Regions from separate parts of the Ruminococcus sp. RTP21484sp1_RTP21281st1_A8_RTP21281_210402 genome, predicted to be linked through region 2. Evidence: riboswitches for the same ligand, from Rfam matches in the RefSeq annotation. Region 2 holds a riboswitch; each other region holds the start of a gene.
The links. Region 2 has a riboswitch for cyclic di-GMP ahead of AB5170_RS19440 (transporter substrate-binding domain-containing protein). Riboswitches for the same ligand answer to the same signal wherever they lie in the genome.
Positions count from the first base shown of each region.

Region 1: linked by a shared signal. The riboswitch ahead of AB5170_RS06605 (ATP-binding protein) and the one ahead of AB5170_RS19440 (transporter substrate-binding domain-containing protein) in region 2 are both predicted to bind cyclic di-GMP.
Region 3: linked by a shared signal. The riboswitch ahead of AB5170_RS10925 (hypothetical protein) and the one ahead of AB5170_RS19440 (transporter substrate-binding domain-containing protein) in region 2 are both predicted to bind cyclic di-GMP.

Region 1 covers NZ_JBCPGE010000010.1:32,607-34,875, forward strand. Annotated here, with positions in the region: gene AB5170_RS06605 (ATP-binding protein) at 1-1,352, opposite strand, end outside; partial or broken gene AB5170_RS06610 (DUF6783 domain-containing protein) at 1,408-1,542, shown strand; cyclic di-GMP riboswitch class I at 1,621-1,711, opposite strand; gene AB5170_RS06615 (hypothetical protein) at 1,786-1,986, opposite strand; gene AB5170_RS06620 (hypothetical protein) at 2,054-2,260, shown strand.
Region 2 covers NZ_JBCPGE010000055.1:22,028-24,296, reverse strand. Annotated here, with positions in the region: gene AB5170_RS19440 (transporter substrate-binding domain-containing protein) at 1-942, opposite strand, end outside; cyclic di-GMP riboswitch class I at 1,117-1,192, opposite strand; gene AB5170_RS19435 (helix-turn-helix domain-containing protein) at 1,607-1,873, shown strand; gene AB5170_RS19430 (ATP-binding protein) at 1,977-2,269, opposite strand, start outside.
Region 3 covers NZ_JBCPGE010000019.1:67,546-69,814, reverse strand. Annotated here, with positions in the region: gene AB5170_RS10925 (hypothetical protein) at 83-1,099, opposite strand; cyclic di-GMP riboswitch class I at 1,270-1,353, opposite strand; gene AB5170_RS10920 (LacI family DNA-binding transcriptional regulator) at 1,542-2,234, opposite strand.

The DNA.
Region 1 (2,269 bases), on a different contig from region 2:
ATCATCTGTCCATTCAGATTGTAGAATTCATATCTGTCATTTTCCAGATCACAGACAACAAAACGGTCAACCAGACGCACTATGCTCTGAATCAGCTGCTCCATGGAAGCATTATCCGCTGCCATCTGCAGATGCCGTGCGCTCTCTACCTTTGCCTCCGTAATATCCCGCAGAAAAATCATGGCATATTCTGAATCCTCTATCTCGCCACGTATGATCACATTACGGACCCATCGTTCTTCTCCCTTCAGAGTGATTCGGCACTCCAAAGACAATTCGGTTTCCAGACCCTTCAGTTTTTCCGCAATATAGCCACGATCATAAAAAGCGGATACTGCCTTCTTATCTGTTTCCACAACATAGGAATCCACAAAATGCCGGATCAGTTCATCCCATGTATGACTCTGTTCAAAAACAGTCATCAGGGACGGTTCAACCTTAAAGGTATCAAATGTGTTTGCCTCCAGGTTAACATAATATTCGCACAGATCTGTTTTCGTAAAGGCACGGTGGAAAGCAGCTGACTTTTGTGCCTGCATAATTTCTTTTTTTTCCGCATCAATATTAATAAAAATCCCGGCAATCCTGCTGGCAGAACCATCCAGCCGGCGTATTACTTCTGCTGATGCCCGAAACCACTGGTACTGATGATCCTTCATTCTCATACGGTACTCTACCTGGTATTTTACCTGATTCGTCTTATCCGCAATTGCCGCCTGAAGCTGCATCATTACTCTTTCTTTATCCTGTGGATGCAGAAGATCTGACCAGGATTCCAGTTTATTCGGAAAATCCAGAGTATCATGATAGCCAAGCATTTTTCGGAACTCATGGCTCCAGTTTGCATTCACAATCTCACTGTTTTCGTCACAGTCAAAATACCAGAAGCCGGAACGGATAGCCTCATTGATCAGTGCCAGATTTACATGATCCCAGTTGACCTGTACGGACATAATCCAGATCTGTCTGCCTGCTTCATCTGTCGCATCCTCTTTATAAAGCCGTACATTATTCACTGTACCGTCCGCTGTAAGGATCTGCGCTTCCCCGGCTCCGTGGATCTGCAAAAAACGGTCTCGATCCAATATACTTATATCCTTGCCGTAAAAAAATTTCTTCAATGAGCCTTTTGTCTGCTTCATAAAAGAATCGAACGTATGTCCTATACTATGTAGCAGCAGATTACTCACAGACAGAATAGACAGATTTTGGTCATAATATCCGGTCAACATACCTACCCCGCCATTATTTTCCAGTGTTTTCTGTATTGCCTGTGATAAATCCTGTGTTTGTCCAGGTACCGTCTTGTTTAAAGAATATATTTTATCCTCATAATTTTCCTTATATAACATTTTATAAAAACCCTCACTCTGTTTGATGCGTGTTTGAAAAAGGCTTTCTGCAAAATGTGGCGCGCAGATTGTAGGAATGCTTTTTCAACCACGCTCCAGAACATGCTCCGGCAAGTTCTCGTACATATTTTGGCATATAAAAAGGACACCTGACAAACATCCTGCCAGTGTCCCTGCTACATCTTTTTAAACTCACACATCCATATACATATAGTATAAAAGGTATCGGAATCGCTTCCGTTCTCACGTCTTTTCTATATATGGAAACAGCAGCAACCGGCTGACATGGTCAGACTTTCTGACTTTAGCCCCTTCTGGCTTTGCGTCCCTGCCTTTCAGCAAGTTTGCCTTTAAATAAATCCCATTTTTTATCAAAAATAAAATACCATGAAGTTTCCGATGCGTCAATAATATTTTGATAGAAAATCTGTGTTTATGAACCATTCGCAAAGTCGAAGATGTCTCGCACAATCGTTACTCTGTCTTTGTCATATTCCCCGAAGTTCTGAATCATGCAGCAGCCACCACCAACAACTACATATAAACGCATCAGCTCCGGATTGTATTCCCGTTCTCTCAGCTTATGAAAGATTTCTCTTGTGTAATCACTGGCAGCCTTACGGATTGCAGCCAAATACTTTTCTCCGATGTCTGCTGTCCCGGTACGGATCACCTGTTCAATCTATAGAATGTCCAGACGGATGTGGAGTCTAAAAAAACTTCACGCAACTGACCGCCCGATGACCACACCCTTGTTTCTGCTTCGCTGCGTACAGCTCGGAATCTCCATCCGGGATCTGGATCTTCTTACGATTGGGATGGTGAACGACATGTACGCAGAAAGCAGCAATGATGAGTACAAAGGCTATGCGCAGATCGCTACGCAGAGGGATTTTGATGCATTTTAGCAAATTTAT
Region 2 (2,269 bases):
TTGGGCAAGATCCACATAATCTGTGATAACACCTGTCAGTTTACCTGTTGATGGATCTACACTACTGATACCTCCATCCTGATTCAGATACCCTATCCTGATTGCTCCATGCTGCCCGATCCACTCCCTTTCTTCTTTTGAAAGAAACGAGCTGCTCTGTGCAGAAAGATAACGCCTGTAGAGATCATCAGTGTAAAATGGATTGTCATCCTTGATTCTGCGCATAGCACTATCCAGTGCTTCTTTGATATCCGGACGTTTGGGATTTATGGCAAAATAGATTTCTGTCTCTCCAATACTTGTAAGCGGTGAAATATCCGATTCTTCCCAACGGGATTCTTCTACCGAAACGAAGCAGTCAATTTCATGTTTCGACAGTTTGTCCATAATTTCTGTGGTATTAGAAACATTGACATGCTGCGTATGCAGACCATATTTTGATTCCCATTCATTAAGCACATCCTCCACTATATTATCTTTAGACACACCAATATTTTTTCCCTCAAAAGAATCCAAATTTCCTGCTGTAAGATCCCTATTGGATGCATCCGTATAGATGTAATATTTCTCTTCCCCCATAGGCATATCGGAAAAAAGCATATTTTCAGCACGTTCGTCTGTATAGGAAATGTCACCAAGAATATCAATCTCTCCATTTTCCAACTGTGTAAAGCAGTTTTTCCAATCACTTGTTATGTATTTATATGTCCATCCTGCATAACCTGCAATATCTTGAAGATACTCATAACCATAGCCGCTTCTTTCTCCCTTTTCATTGACTACATTATAAGTTTCCTCAAAAGATCCTACCCAGATAACATTGTCAGAGTTTTCTTTGGCAAATGTAGGAACGGATAAAACAATAAAACATATAATTGTGCAAAATATAATGTAACAAAATTTGAAATTCATTATATTCTGTACTAATTTGCACTTCTTCATCTTTCTCCCCTCCTCTAGGCTACAGTTGCTTGCTTCCAGATTTTAATTTTACATTCATTAATTATCAATAACCTCCCCGCTATTTTTCACAATATTTTTCCAAACAGCTTCTGTATTACTTATTCAAGTGCTCTACCATAAAAAAGCACTGCCAAACAGACAGTGCACCTCATTTCATGCAACTGGCTGCCATTTTACAGGCCCTGTAGCTTTGCGTCCCAGACTTTCATCTGGTTTGCCGATTTTCTTATTATAGCTTTAATACTTATGCAAAAAAACTGATTTCATTATACTTTAATGCTCTAGTATACACAAGAAAACATTACCGTTTTAACGACAAAAAATAAAAAAAGAACAGCCGATACATATACTCAAACTGTTCTTCTACTTCCGAAGACCACGCAGCATTGACATCACTGTTTCCTGCTCATTTGTACTCAGATTGTTCCATATCCTTAAAACTTCTTTCTGTTTTTCTGTCAGATTCTCTGAATTACCTTCCTGAAAAAACTGTGATAATGTCACGCCCAAAGCTGTACATATTTTTCAAGTGTGATCAGCGACGGCAGGTTTTCCTGCGCCATGATTCTTCCCAGTGATGACTGGAAAATTCCAAATACACATAAGCATGATACAATAGAGGCATGCTGAAGGAGGATCTCATATGGCAAAGCAACATGACAAACAATTTAAACTTGATGCAGTCCAGTACTATCAGGATCACAAAGATCTCGGAGTACGTGGATGTGCAGAAAATCTTGGCATCGGATACAGCACATTAACAAAATGGCTGAAAGACTTCCGGGAATCAGGTGATATTCCTGTTCGTGGTTCTGGTAATTATGCATCTGATGTTCTCACTATCGGAATCGTACTCTGTCTGTTCTACATAATCTGCGGAACAGTCTCGTTTATACGGATAAAAAAATAAACTGAGCCACGGCTGTTCCAACATGAAATCAGCCGTGGCCTTATTTATATCATTTCACTCTTTTTTGAAATAGAACAACACCACAGCAACAACTCAAATCGACTTAAAATTCCAGACTATTCGCATTCAGCAAGAAATACTTCATTCCCATGATGACAAAACCTTCATCATTTCTCCAAGGCTTTTTGCTGCCATTTACAATGACGATCTTCTTGAAAGAGTCCGGGATATTACGCAGAGAATTGAACTCCTGCGTCTGTTTTTCTTCCGAAGTCATGTCATATGCAACCTGGATATAGTATCTCTGGTTTCCTTGATTCACCACAAAGTCAACCTCCAACTGCTTGCGAACACGTTTTCCCTCTTTATCCTTATCGAAGATATCCACGACACCCA
Region 3 (2,269 bases), on a different contig from region 2:
AAATACCGGTTTCCCACGCCTGTTCTATTCACAGTAAAACACCCGGAGATATTTCTCCGGGTGCCGGTCATCTTTAAAATTATTAATTCCAGAACGCTCCGTAGATTTTCTGGATCTTAGCGATCTGTGCGTCTGTAATCTGATTCAGTGCATTCTGAACAGCTGCATAAGTCTGTTGTCTGCTGCTCTTCAGGGAAGCATTGTTCAGGATGTAATCCTTAACAGATTCTGCAAAATATTCGGAAGCATTCTGTGTTACATAGGCTTTATTAAAAGCTGTAACATTTGCCTTCTCAGCTGCAAAAATGCTCTGGAAGCTTGCTGTCTTATCTGCATTTCCTGCGATAAATGCAAGGAAATGACCCAGCTCATGATAAACAGAATCATCAATCTGCTTCATTATAATAGATCTTGATCTTGCATCAAAATATCCTGAATAGTTGACGGATGGATCAACAACAAGCTTAAATCCCAGCTGCTGATATGCTGCAATTACACGATTGTCCATCTTGCCTGCAACACTTGCTACATTTTCCTCGTGTTTGCTCTGGTTCTGTGAAGAGCTTGCTGCTGCAGTTACCTGGGCAGCGGAAGTACCAGAAGAAGTGGTGCTTACAGCGGTCTCATTGTCAATTGATACCTGCTGTGTAGTTGTTGTCTGAACAGTTGTTGTGATCTTGGATGTAACAACTTTCTTTTTGGATTTCTTGGTGTATTTCGCTGTTGCTTTGGTAACAACGGTTGTCTTGGTATCTACTGTTGTATTACCGGATTTATTTGTTTTATTGGTTACTTTTGTTTTGGTTTTCAGTTTCTTGGTGTAGCTCTTCTTGGAAGCCTTTTTTAATTTAACAGTCTTCCTGGTTGTCTTGGTACTGGAGGTAGTCTTCACAGTAGTCTTCGGCTGGGAAGCCAGTGGAGTTTCATCTTCTATGATGGAAGCCTCCATGATTGGATCTGTGTAACTGGGGAATTCAGGTGTTTCTCCTGTTCCTGAGAATAATGAAACGCCGCCGATCACTGCTGCCAATGCTATAGCAGCACAACTGGAAACAACTTTTTTATTTGCGAGCCACTCTGTTAATTTCTTTCCTTTCATAAATAACACACCTTTCTTGAACTATAATGTAACTGACTTGCCGCTATCTGGAAACTATCAGTCCCATCAGTTTGTGGAAATAAAAAAACCGTTTATCAGATTAAATAAACGGTCGCCACAAATAGAAGAACCACGTCTCCTGTCATATTACATTACCTAATCAATATCAATGCGGCAACCGGCTGTCATAGTCCTGAGACCTTAGACCCTTGGCTTTGCGTCCCTGTCTTTCAACAGGTTTGCCTTTTATTCACTTCTTATAATAAAGCAAGCTGTCGCTTTTGTCAACGGATTTCCCTCGTTAAAACTTACAAAAATCTGTCTAAAAAGTGCAAAAACAAAAAAATCTGTAAAAATATCTGAGCGGATCGTAACGCATGATAATCCTTCTCAAATATTTTCACAGATTCCTTTTCGATGTCTGGATAGCAACAGCTACACCTTACAGCTTGCGTGTAGACTCCCGCTCTATAAGAGTTCCGCACAGTATTTGCCGTTTCACCACCTTTTTCCGGTCGATCAGATCAAACAGAGTACGGACGCTCTGCTGGGCAGTTTCCACTCTTGGATATTTCAATGTGGTGATGGATGGATGATAATATTCCGCAATGTCCTGACCATCAGCTCCTGCCACACAATAATCCTCCGGCACTCTTTTGCCACTGTCAATAATTGCTCTGCAGGCGCCTACCGCCAGAGTATCTGAAATTGCATAAATACAGGAAAAATCCACCCCCGATTTCAAAAGCTCACAGGTACAGTTATAACCATTCTCAATCGTATAGATTCTTTTACCTGGTTTTAAACGAATTATAAGCTTCTCATCATACTCCAGTCCATTTTTTTCCAGTGACCTTTTATAGCCATTGAGATGGCATCTTCCAAGACCTTCATCTCCGGAAGTAATAAAGGCGATCCTTTTATGTCCGCAGCTGCACAGATAATCAACCATACTCTGGCTCTCAATCTCTGTATCAGTCGTCACAAGGGCACTTTTAGGATAAGTTCCTGTATCCTCCGGAACTGTTTTTCCGGAACCACTGATCACATACGGAACTCTCAGCATTCTCAGGCTTCGGTATGTATTTTCCAGGAAGAACATAAAGTGGTGACTCCAGTTTATCGTCCAGTTCAAGAGTAATTCTCTTTCCGGCAGGAAGGCTTATACTG